DNA from 3 places in the Enterobacter sp. CP102 genome. Region 3 is predicted to be linked to each of the others. Evidence: riboswitches for the same ligand, from Rfam matches in the RefSeq annotation. Region 3 holds a riboswitch; each other region holds the start of a gene.
What was found. Region 3 has a riboswitch for thiamine pyrophosphate ahead of thiB (thiamine ABC transporter substrate binding subunit). Riboswitches for the same ligand answer to the same signal wherever they lie in the genome.
Positions count from the first base shown of each region.

Region 1 (4,182 bases), 510 kb from region 3:
CGGCACTTCGCCTTTCAGCTCACGGCGGATAGTGCGTACCGCATTCATCACGTAGCCCAGCTCACCCTCAGGGTCAGGGATCGGCAGCTTATCGACGTCGGCTTTGCTCTTAATCGGAGAGGTGAAACGCGGGCCTTCGCCGGTTTCGAAATACAGCCCAAGCCCCATGGCATCAGGGATAGTCAGAATGTCCGAAAAGAGGATCGCTGCATCCAGTGGATAACGTCGCAGCGGCTGGAGCGTCACTTCACACGCCAGTTCCGCGTTTTTGCACAGCGACATAAAATCCCCCGCCTGGGCACGGGTGGCTTTGTACTCCGGGAGATAGCGGCCAGCCTGGCGCATCATCCACACCGGAGTGACATCAACGGGCTGGCGCAGCAGCGCACGCAGATAACGATCGTTCTTCAGTTCGGTCATTTTTGCAGTTCCTTAAGCGTCATGGCCTCAGTGTAACATGTCACTCAGCATCAGCCCGACACATTGCGACGGTATCTTCAATCAGCCGGCGCGCCACGGTGCCCGGCGGCGGTAACAGCGGTAAATCGTCGTAACGATACCAGTTCGCCTCCAGCAGCTCTTTCTGGTCGATAACAATCTCGCCGCTGTCGTATTCGGCCATAAAGGCGGTCATCAGTGATTGCGGGAACGGCCACGGTTGTGAAGTAACATAGCGCAGGTTTTTCACCTTAATGCCGCTCTCTTCCATAACCTCCCGTGCCACAGCCTGCTCCAGCGTCTCACCCACTTCAACGAATCCGGCTAACACGGTATGCACACCATTGCGATGACGGGTGTGTTGCGCCAGCAGGATAGAGTCTTCCCGGCGAATAGCAACGATGATGCACGGCGCGATTTGCGGGTAGTAGCGTTCCCGGCAGTGGCTGCACAGCATCGCCCATTCGGTTTTGCTCGGATGCATGGTATGGCCGCAATAGCCGCAGTATTTATGCGAGCGGTAAAACTCCGCCAGCTGCACACCGCGGCCAGCCAGCTGGAACAGCCCAACATCAAGATCGAGTACCTGACGAACCGATCCCATATCCTGACGGCGAGCCTGCAGGATCATCCACACCGGATCGCCCTGCCACTCGCCGATCCTCAGTGCAGGCTGGCCCACAAGATCGAATTTTTCTGCCGCGCCATAGGGTAATTCCCCAGCGGGCAACCATAATTTTTGTTCGTGACAGACTAACCACCAACCGAGATCTGATTTTTCAATAATACGATCCATATCTATTGCACTACCTTCGCTTCACTGACATGTTGTTAGCATCGTGGTTACATTTTGGATAAGCAGATTCAATTCTAAACCTTGTGGAGTCGAACATGTTAAACCAGCTGGAAAGCCTGACAGAGCGCGTTGGAGGAAGTAACAAACTGGTGGATCGCTGGCTACATGTACGCAAGCATCTGCTCGTGGCTTATTACAATCTGGTCGGCATTAAGCCTGGCAAAGAATCGTACATGCGCCTCAACGAAAAAGCGCTGGATGATTTTTGTCAGGGCCTGGTCGACTATCTGTCCGACGGCCATTTCAATATTTATGAACGCATTATCCGCGAAATGGAAGGGACAACGCCGTATTTAGCGGCCAGCAAACTCTATCCGCTGCTGGAAGCCAACACCCAGCAGATCATGGACTACTACGATTCCACGCTTGAGAACGCTATCGATCACGATAACTATCTTGAGTTCCAGCGGGCGCTGTCCGATCTTGGCGAGGCTCTGGAAGAGCGATTCACGCTGGAAGACAAGCTGATCGCCCTGGCGCTGGATAATGATTTGAACATCAGCAACGAAGAGAACGTCGCGCGCCCTGCTTGAGTTCTTAATCGTTAACGAGTAGTTTACAAACATTCGCCCCTCTCACGAGGGGGATTTTTCTTGTCGGAGTGCCCAGCGTTTGCAAAAACGCGGGCTGAGACCGTTAATTCGGGATCCGCGGAACCTGATCAGGCTAATACCTGCGAAGGGAACAAGAGTCACACTGCTGTTGTATCGCCCCCGGGCGATCTCCTCTTGCTTCATCCGTCGTCTGACAAGCCATGTCCTTCACTTTTGGAATGAGCTATGTCTACCACTAAACTGACCCGTCGCGAACAACGCGCACAAGCACAACACTTCATCGACACCCTGGAAGGCACCGCTTTCCCGAACTCAAAACGCATTTACATTACCGGCTCTCAGGCGGATATTCGCGTCCCGATGCGTGAAATCCAGCTTAGCCCAACGCTGATTGGTGGCAGCAAAGAAGATCCGCAGTTTGAAGATAACGAAGCGATCCCGGTGTATGACACCTCTGGCCCGTATGGCGACCCTGAGATTGCGATCAACGTTCAGCACGGTCTGGCAAAGCTGCGTCAGCCGTGGATTGACGCCCGTAATGACAGCGAAGAACTCAACGAGCAAAGCTCCGCGTATACCAAAGAGCGCCTGGCCGACGACGGCCTGGACGAGCTGCGTTTCGCCGGCCTGCTGACCCCGAAACGCGCCACTGCGGGCAAATGCGTAACCCAGCTGCACTATGCCCGCCGGGGTATCGTCACACCGGAAATGGAGTTCATCGCCATCCGCGAAAATATGGGCCGTGAACGTATTCGTGGTGAAGTGTTGCGCCATCAGCATCCTGGGGAAGGTTTCGGTGCGCGTCTGCCGGAAAACATCACCCCGGAATTTGTGCGTGACGAAGTGGCCGCCGGGCGCGCCATTATCCCTGCGAACATCAACCACCCTGAATCCGAGCCAATGATCATCGGGCGTAACTTCCTGGTGAAGGTCAACGCCAACATTGGTAACTCGGCGGTGACCTCTTCCATCGAAGAAGAGGTGGAAAAACTGGTCTGGTCTACCCGCTGGGGCGCAGACACGGTGATGGACCTCTCAACCGGGCGTTACATCCACGAAACCCGCGAGTGGATCCTGCGTAACAGCCCGGTGCCGATTGGTACGGTGCCCATTTATCAGGCGCTGGAAAAAGTAAACGGCATCGCCGAGAACCTCACCTGGGAAGCTTTCCGCGATACGCTGCTGGAGCAGGCTGAACAGGGTGTGGACTATTTCACCATCCACGCCGGTGTGCTGCTGCGCTACGTGCCGATGACAGCCAAACGCCTGACCGGGATTGTCTCGCGCGGCGGTTCAATCATGGCCAAATGGTGCCTGTCGCACCATCAGGAAAACTTCCTGTATCAGCACTTCCGCGAGATTTGCGAAATCTGCGCGGCCTACGACGTTTCGCTCTCGCTGGGCGATGGCCTGCGCCCGGGCTCGATTCAGGATGCCAACGACGAAGCGCAGTTTGCCGAACTGCACACGCTGGGCGAACTGACCAAAATTGCCTGGGAGTATGACGTGCAGGTGATGATTGAAGGCCCGGGGCATGTGCCTATGCAGATGATCCGTCGCAACATGACCGAAGAGCTGGAGCACTGCCACGAAGCGCCGTTCTACACGCTGGGGCCATTGACCACGGATATCGCGCCAGGCTACGACCACTTTACCTCCGGGATTGGCGCGGCGATGATCGGCTGGTTCGGCTGCGCCATGCTCTGTTACGTCACGCCGAAAGAACACCTCGGCCTGCCGAACAAAGAAGATGTCAAACAGGGTCTGATCACCTACAAAATTGCCGCCCACGCCGCGGATCTGGCGAAAGGCCATCCGGGCGCGCAAATCCGTGATAACGCCATGTCGAAAGCACGCTTTGAATTCCGCTGGGAAGATCAGTTCAACCTGGCGCTCGACCCGTTCACCGCCCGCGCCTACCACGACGAAACCCTGCCGCAGGAATCCGGCAAAGTGGCGCACTTCTGCTCCATGTGCGGACCGAAATTCTGCTCCATGAAAATCACCCAGGAAGTGCGTGATTACGCGGCGTCACAGGCTATTGAAGTGGGTATGGCGGACATGTCTGATAACTTCCGCGCAAAAGGCGGCGAAATCTACCTCAAAAAAGAGGAGGCGTAATGTATCAGCCCGATTTTCCACCGGTTCCCTTTCGGCTAGGGCTTTACCCGGTAGTGGATAGCGTTGCGTGGATTGCACGCCTGCTGGAGGCAGGCGTTCGCACCATCCAGCTGCGCATCAAAGATAAACGTGATGAAGAGGTGGAGGCCGATGTGGTCGCTGCCATTGAACTGGGGCGTCGTTATGACGCCCGCCTGTTTATCAACGACTACT
Region 1 is NZ_CP104014.1:231,219-235,400, reverse strand. It holds gene hemE (uroporphyrinogen decarboxylase) at 1-420, opposite strand, end outside; gene nudC (NAD(+) diphosphatase) at 461-1,234, opposite strand; gene rsd (sigma D regulator) at 1,330-1,827, shown strand; TPP riboswitch at 1,882-1,995, shown strand; gene thiC (phosphomethylpyrimidine synthase ThiC) at 2,074-3,969, shown strand; gene thiE (thiamine phosphate synthase) at 3,969-4,182, shown strand, end outside.
Region 1: another riboswitch for thiamine pyrophosphate. It lies ahead of thiC (phosphomethylpyrimidine synthase ThiC); the one in region 3 lies ahead of thiB (thiamine ABC transporter substrate binding subunit).

Region 2 (4,182 bases), 2.3 Mb from region 3:
GTGGTCAGCCGCTTCGTGTGGCTTAACGATCTCGATACCGATCATCATGCCCAGACCACGAACGTGACCGATTACCGGATAACGTTTTTGCAGCTCAGCCAGCTGTGCTTTCAGCCATTCGCCTTGCGCAGCCACTTTGCCCGCGATGTTCTGGTCTTTGAGGATTTTCAGCGTCGTCAGACCGGTTGCCATCGCCAGCTGGTTGCCGCGGAAAGTACCGGTGTGGTGACCTGGAGCCCATGCGTCGAACTGCTTTTTGATACCGAGCACGGCCAGTGGCAGACCGCCACCTACAGCTTTGGACATCACGATGATGTCTGGCTCGATGCCTGCGTGTTCGAAGGCGAAGAATTTACCGGTACGGGCAAAGCCTGCCTGAACTTCGTCGAGGATCAGCAGAATTCCGTGTTCCTGAGTCACTTTACGGATGCGCTGCAACCACTCAGCCGGAGCCGGGTTCACGCCGCCTTCGCCCTGAACCGCTTCCAGAATAACGGCAGCAGGTTTGCGCACGCCGCTTTCTACATCGTTGATCAGGTTATCGAAGTAGTAAGTTAGCGCTTTCACGCCCGCTTCACCGCCGATACCCAGTGGGCAACGGTACTGGTGCGGGTAAGGCATGAACTGAACTTCTGGCATCATGCCGTCAACCGCTTCTTTCGGAGACAGGTTGCCGGTCACGGACAGTGCGCCGTGGGTCATACCGTGGTAACCACCAGAGAAGCTGATGATACCGCTACGGCCGGTGACTTTTTTCGCCAGTTTCAGTGCTGCTTCAACAGCATCGGCGCCAGATGGGCCGGTGAACTGCAGGCAATACTCTTTGCCCTGACCAGGCAGCAGAGACAGCAGATATTCGGAGAACGCGTCTTTCAACGGCGTAGTCAGATCCAATGTATGTAACGGCAAGCCGCTGGTAATGACATTTTGGATGCTTTTCAGCACATCAGGGTGGTTATGGCCAAGCGCAAGGGTGCCTGCGCCTGCTAAACAGTCAAGGTATTCTTTATTATCTGCATCGGTGATCCACACGCCGTCTGCTTTAGTGATAGCTAAAGGCAGCTTGCGCGGATAACTCCTGACGTTAGATTCAAACTCGGCCTGACGGGCCAGATAGGTTTCGTTGCTTTTATGGGCATCTACGGTGTCAATACGGACTTTATCCGTCATCATATCACTCCTACAACCGCAGCTTCGTTATGCGCCACGATTGAATAAAAAGTTAAAAAACAGATGGGGGCCTGGAAAAAACGCCGCCAATATAGAGCCTTTTGCCACGGGGCTCAATGGTTAATTTGTTTACTGTTTTGTTACATGGCGCTCAGGGGGAGGAATATCCTCGTTTTGAGAAAGAAAGTAGTGAATTCTGATTAATAAAAACAGCATGTTACGCTGACTTCGTCGTGACTGTAAAAGTCGGGGATAGAGTGTTACAAATCGTGCCTTTTTTTGCCGGAAAAGGAGGCTTAATGCCTCCTCCGCTTCGTTATTTCTGTGTCACCTGCAAAAGTCCGTGCTCGCGTCCTTTGGCTTTATTCCACGAAGCATCCGTAATACCGTTCTCATCAAGGCTAATGGATATAACAAATCCGTTACCATGTATTTCATAAAAATTAGCATTCAGGCGTTTAACGGTCGCTTTTTTACCATTTACCGTTGCGCTAAAAAAGCCATTCGAAAGAGTGGCATTCAGTTCGTTCGAGGAAAACGACGCTTCACGCAGGGGATCGTGGACCTTAGCTTCTTGCGCATGTTGTACTGCTGCGGCGGCATTCTCCATCGCTTGCTTTTCAGCCGCTGCGTTTACCGCTGCCGTCCGGTTTTGCTCGGCAAGGTAGCAGGTATCGCGGCTGATGCCCTGCGCTTCGCATTTCGCCATCCGATCCGCCTGGGTTGTACAACCCGCCAGCGTTGAAAGGGTCACGGCTATCATCACTAACTTTTTCATTATATGACCTTGATTATTGAAAACGACACAGAATCAATTCGTTTATTTACCTGGCCGCTATAAGCACTGGTTTATTTGCGTAAAATAAATCACGCCAATAAAAATGCCCGTCGCAACCAGGCATAAAGACACTATTGCGCTATATATGATTAATTTCATCGAATTAATATCAATATGACGAGTAAGGAACGTCGTAAATATTATAAATTATCGTAGAACCTGTTTGAGTGTGTGTTTCTTTAGTAGCAACACTGATAACGGAGGACAACTATCCAATATCAGGACGGTCTCCATTTTGATGTAGATCACCTTTGTCACTATTAGATAAGCCCATGATTATATAAATGCTACATCCATAACATGTTGTTTTTGATGGGTATTGGTGAGTGGCGTACAAGCGGGGTAAATCAGGCTGAACGTTTAATTACTCATAAATCAATAACATTAAATGTATGCATTTAAATATAGTTGCAGCAAAAAATAATGGATAAAAATTTGATTGTTTAGCGTTGGTATCACTGAGGGAGCCGAAAGGGACAGGGCTTGCTATTACGTGTCGCTTACCTTAGTCTGCCCCTGTTACAGCATTTTGTGTAATTTGACTCGGGGTGCCCTTCTTTGTGAAGGCTGAGAAATACCCGTATTACCTGATCTGGATAATGCCAGCGTAGGGAAGTCAGATGCCTTCCCGGTCATCGCTTCTTCACGCAAGGCAGGAGCGAAATCATGCAGCCTGACCTGCTCGACTTACACGTTTTACATCAGTTCCGAACCCGTTCCCCGCTCACGCACTGCATGACCAACGATGTCGTGCAAACCTTTACCGCTAATGTGCTGCTGGCGCTTGGCGCCTCTCCGGCGATGGTCATTGAAGAGGAAGAAGCTGAACAGTTCGCCGCCTTTGCAGACGCGCTGCTGATTAATGTCGGCACACTGACCGCCCCGCGCGCGCAGTCGATGCGCCGGGCGATAGAGAGTGCCGTTGCCGCAGGTAAACCCTGGACGCTGGATCCGGTTGCGGTCGGCGCGCTCACGTTCCGCACCCGTTTTTGCCATCAAATCCTCGCGCTCAAACCTGCTGCTATTCGCGGTAATGCCTCGGAAATTCTGGCGCTTGCCGGAATGAGCGCCGGTGGCCGTGGCGTTGATACCACCGATACGGCCGCAAGCGCACTGCCCGCGGCGCAGGCGCTGGCGCGACAGACCAACGCCATCGTGGCGGTCACAGGGGAAGTCGATTACGTCACTGACGGGCTGCGAACCCATACGGTTACAGGGGGTGATCCGCTGATGACACGCGTTGTGGGAACCGGATGCGCGCTTTCGGCGGTGGTGGCTGCCAGCTGTTCATTGCCGGGTGACCGGCTGGATAACGTGGCAGCAGCCTGTGGGTTTATGAAGCGCGCAGGAACGGTCGCCATTCAACATTCCCGCGGTCCCGGCAGCTTTGCCAGTGCGTTTCTCGATGCGCTTTACACCCTGGAGGAACAGGCATGAAGCGGATTAATGCACTGACCATTGCCGGCACTGACCCAAGCGGCGGCGCGGGTATTCAGGCCGATCTGAAAACCTTCTCGGCGCTGGGGGCCTATGGCTGCTCGGTGATCACTGCTCTGGTGGCGCAAAACACGCGTGGCGTGCAGTCGGTTTATCGCATTGAGCCTGATTTTGTCGCAGCACAGCTGGACTCGGTGTTCAGCGATGTGCGCATCGACACCACAAAAATCGGGATGCTGGCGGAGACAGATATTGTTGAAGCGGTGGCTGAGCGGCTTAAACGTTACCAGATACAAAACGTGGTGCTTGATACCGTGATGCTGGCCAAAAGCGGCGATCCGTTGCTGCCTGTTTCTGCTGTCGAGACGCTGCGACAAAAACTGCTGCCGCAGGTGGCGCTGATCACGCCAAACCTGCCAGAAGCCGCAGCGCTGCTGGATGCGCCGCACGCGCGTAATGAACGCGAAATGAAAGAGCAGGGCAGCGCGCTGCTGGCCATGGGCTGCGGCGCGGTACTGATGAAAGGCGGCCATCTCGATGATGTTGAAAGCCCGGACTGGCTCTTTACCCGCGACGGGGAAATGCGTTTTACCGCGCCGCGGGTGCAGACCAAAAACACGCACGGTACGGGCTGTACGCTCTCGGCGGCGCTGGCGGCGCTGCGCCCGCGACATAATTCCTGGGCAGATACGGTGCAGGAAGCCAAAACCTGGCTCTCTGCGGCGCTGGCAAAAGCC
Region 2 is NZ_CP104014.1:3,061,690-3,065,871, reverse strand. It holds gene N1249_RS14505 (diaminobutyrate--2-oxoglutarate transaminase) at 1-1,173, opposite strand, end outside; gene N1249_RS14500 (hypothetical protein) at 1,487-1,948, opposite strand; TPP riboswitch at 2,543-2,639, shown strand; gene thiM (hydroxyethylthiazole kinase) at 2,675-3,445, shown strand; gene thiD (bifunctional hydroxymethylpyrimidine kinase/phosphomethylpyrimidine kinase) at 3,442-4,182, shown strand, end outside.
Region 2: another riboswitch for thiamine pyrophosphate. It lies ahead of thiM (hydroxyethylthiazole kinase); the one in region 3 lies ahead of thiB (thiamine ABC transporter substrate binding subunit).

Region 3 (4,182 bases):
TGAAATAGTAAACGAAAAAAGCCAGCAAAAACATTTTGCTGGCGGGTGATTAGCACCAATACTCAGTCACACATGATCGAGGCGAGTTAGCGAGAAGAGGTCGATTTCGTAACGTCCCACTGCATCAATTCTTCCAAAATTTTCAGCCGTTGCTCTGCACACTGGCGGGCCAGCCAGGACACTCCCTTTGTCGCTGAAAAATACTGCTGATAAAACTGACGTGCGGTAGACCTCTTCATAATTTACCTCCTCGCTTCATCGGGAAGAATTATTGGCTTAATATAGGGATAAATAAATTGCTGATTTTTTGTCAGGAGTTCCCCTTTTATGCCTTCTGGTCGTCTGCAACAACAATTTATCCGCCTCTGGCAATGCTGCGAAGGGCAATCCCAGGACACCACGCTGAATGAGCTGGCCGATTTACTGAACTGCTCTCGCCGCCATATGCGTACCCTGCTCAACACCATGCAGCAGCAGGGCTGGCTAAACTGGGAAGCAGAGGCCGGGCGCGGTAAACGTTCACGTCTGACCTTCCTCTACACCGGCCTTGCGCTGCAACAACAACGCGCGGAAGACCTGCTGGAGCAGGACCGAATCGATCAGCTGGTGCAACTGGTGGGCGACAAGGCAGCCGTACGTCAGATGCTGGTGTCACATCTCGGGCGGAGCTTTCGCCAGGGGCGGCATATTCTGCGGGTACTCTACTATCGGCCAATGAAAAATCTGTTACCCGGTACGGCGTTACGGCGTTCAGAAACCCACATGGCGCGACAAATCTTCAGCGGCCTGACGCGCATAAATGAGGAAAACGGGGAACTGGAAGCGGATATCGCTCACCACTGGCAGCAACTCTCCCCCCTCCACTGGCGCTTTTTTTTACGCCCCGGCATCCATTTCCACCACGGTCGTGAGCTGGAAATGGCCGATGTCATCGCGTCGCTGGAACGCGCCCGTAAGCTTCCGCTCTACTCACACATCATCCACATCCATTCGCCGACCGCCTGGACGCTGGATATTGAGCTGTCGCAGCCAGACAAATGGCTTCCCTGGCTTCTGGGCTATGTGCCGTCGATGATCTTGCCTGGCGAATGGAGTTCCCTGAATAATTTTGCCAGCCAGCCGATTGGTACCGGGCCTTACGCCGTTTCACGCAATAATAATAACCAGCTTAAGATCCGCGCTTTTGATGACTATTTTGGTTACCGGGCGCTGATCGACGAAGTGAACGTCTGGGTATTGCCAGATATCAGCGAAGAGCTCAGCGTCGGCCTGACGCTCGAAGGCCCCACCACAGGTGAGAAAGCGGTCGAAAGCCGTCTTGAAGAGGGCTGCTACTATCTGCTGTTTGATAGCCGCACCCATCGCGGAGCCAATCAGGAAGTTCGTCAGTGGATAAGCCATGTGCTTGCCCCTTCCAACCTGATTTACCACGCGGAAGAGCAGTATCAGACCTACTGGTTCCCGGCGTATGGGCTGTTGCCACGCTGGCACCATGCGCGCCCGGTGCAATGCGAAAAACCCGCCGGGCTGGAGTCCATCACCCTGACCTTCTATCGCGAACACGTAGAGCATCGCTTTATTGCCCGAATCATGACGAAACTGCTGGCAGCCGTAGGGGTGACGCTGGAGATCCAGGAAGTTGATTATGATGAGTGGCACCGCGGCGATGCGGTGAGCGACATCTGGCTGAACAGCGCAAACTTCACCCTGCCGCTCGATTTCTCGCTCTTTTCGCACCTGTATGAGGTGCCGTTGATCCAGCACTGTATCGACCGGGACTGGCAGCAAGACGCCGCCCAGTGGCGCGCAGGTGAGATGAATCTGGCCTCGTGGTGCCAGCAATTACTGGCGCAGCAGAACATCGTGCCGTTGATCCACCACTGGCTGATGATTCAGGGGCAGCGCAGTATGCGCGGCTTACGCATGAACACGCTGGGCTGGTTTGACTTTAAATCAGCGTGGTTTGCGCCCCCTGAGCCATAACACTTTCGTAATATTCACCAAATCATTACAATACCGCCGTTCTCAACGGGGTGCTGCATCACTGATGTGCGCTGAGATAATACCCGTCGAACCTGATCCGGATAACGCCGGCGAAGGGATTTGAGGCTGTCGCTCAAAATCCTTTGCCACTCAACTATGAGGTGCAAAGTGGTAAAAAAAGTTCTTCCTCTGCTGGTGCTGTTTGCACTGCCTGCTGCTGCTAAGCCTGTTCTGACAGTCTACACCTACGACTCTTTCTCGGCCGACTGGGGCCCGGGCCCAGTGGTAAAAAAAGCCTTTGAAGCCGACTGTAACTGCGAGCTGAAATTTGTCGCGCTGGAAGATGGCGTTTCGCTGCTTAACCGTCTGCGTATGGAAGGGAAAAACAGCAAAGCCGACGTGGTGCTTGGCCTTGATAACAACCTGCTGGACGCCGCCACGCAAACGAAGCTGTTTGCCAAAAGCGGCGTAGCAACCGATGCCGTCAGCGTCCCTGGCGGCTGGAAAAACGACACCTTCGTTCCCTTTGATTACGGCTACTTTGCCTTTGTTTATGACAAAAACAAGCTGAAGAACCCGCCAAAAAGCCTGAAAGAGCTGGTTGAAAGCGATCAGAAATGGCGCGTGATTTACGAAGATCCGCGCACCAGTACCCCGGGTCTTGGCCTGCTGCTGTGGATGCAAAAAGTCTATGGCGATAAAGCACCGGAAGCCTGGCAGAAACTGGCCGCGAAAACCGTCACCGTCACGAAGGGCTGGAGTGAAGCCTATGGTCTGTTCCTGAAAGGGGAAAGCGACCTGGTGCTGAGCTATACCACCTCTCCGGCTTACCACATTATTGCCGAGAAGAAAGACAATTACGCGGCAGCAAACTTTGCTGAAGGCCACTACTTGCAGGTGGAAGTGGCAGCACGTACCGCCGCCAGCAAGCAGCCAGAACTGGCAGAGAAGTTCCTGAAATTTATGGTTTCTCCTGCGTTCCAGAATGCTATCCCGACAGGCAACTGGATGTATCCGGTCACCAGCGTTGCGCTACCGGCAGGTTTTGATCAGCTTTCTAAACCGCAAACCTCACTGGAGTTTACGCCGCAGCAGGTTGCTGCACAGCGTGCAGCATGGGTAAGTGAATGGCAACGCGCCGTCAGCCGTTAATTGCAGGCTGGTTACTCCCCGGGCTGCTCGCCGCCATCCTGATGGTTGCGGTAAGTCTGGGGGCATTTCTTGCGTTATGGTTAAACGCGCCAGAGAGCGATCTGCTCTCTCTCTGGCACGATAGCTATCTCTGGCACATCATTCGTTTCTCTTTCTGGCAGGCGTTTCTCTCGGCGTTATTATCGGTTATTCCCGCCATTTTTCTGGCACGAGCACTTTACCGAAGACGATTTCCCGGCAGACAGGCATTGCTGCGACTGTGCGCCATGACGCTGATCCTGCCCGTGCTGGTCGCCGTTTTCGGTATTCTCAGCGTCTATGGCCGTCAGGGCTGGCTGGCCTCGCTCTTTACCCTGCTGGGCCTGGAGTGGACCTTCTCCCCATATGGGCTGAAAGGCATTCTGCTGGCGCACATCTTTTTCAATATGCCGATGGCCACGCGACTCTTTTTACAGGCGCTGGAAAGCATCCCCGGTGAGCAACGCCAGCTTGCCGCCCAGTTGGATATGCGCGGGTGGTCGTTCTTCCGTTTCGTTGAATGGCCCTGGCTGCGTCGGCAAATTCCCCCGGTAGCTGCCCTGATCTTTATGCTCTGTTTTGCCAGCTTCGCGACCGTGCTCTCGCTTGGCGGCGGCCCACAGGCCACCACGATTGAGCTGGCTATCTATCAGGCCCTGAGCTACGACTACGATCCCGGGCGCGCGGCGCTACTGGCGATCGTACAGATGCTCTGCTGCCTGGTACTGGTATTACTGAGCCAGCGTCTGAGCAAAGCCATCCCGCCTGGGGCGAATCAGATTCCAGGCTGGCGCGATCCGCAGGATAGCCTGCGCAGCCGCCTCACCGATTTCACGCTGATTGCGCTGGCGCTTTTGCTTCTGCTGCCGCCACTTCTGGCGGTGGTGGTGGATGGCCTGAACCTGAATATTCTGGCCGTATTACAACAGCCGGTGCTCTGGCAGGCGACATTTACCTCATTACGAATCGCGCTGGCGGCGGGGCTGTTGTGCGTTATCCTGACCATGATGTTGCTCTGGAGTAGCCGCG
Region 3 is NZ_CP104014.1:741,537-745,718, reverse strand. It holds gene sgrT (glucose uptake inhibitor SgrT) at 87-239, opposite strand; gene sgrR (HTH-type transcriptional regulator SgrR) at 328-1,983, shown strand; TPP riboswitch at 2,020-2,120, shown strand; gene thiB (thiamine ABC transporter substrate binding subunit) at 2,152-3,135, shown strand; gene thiP (thiamine/thiamine pyrophosphate ABC transporter permease ThiP) at 3,111-4,182, shown strand, end outside.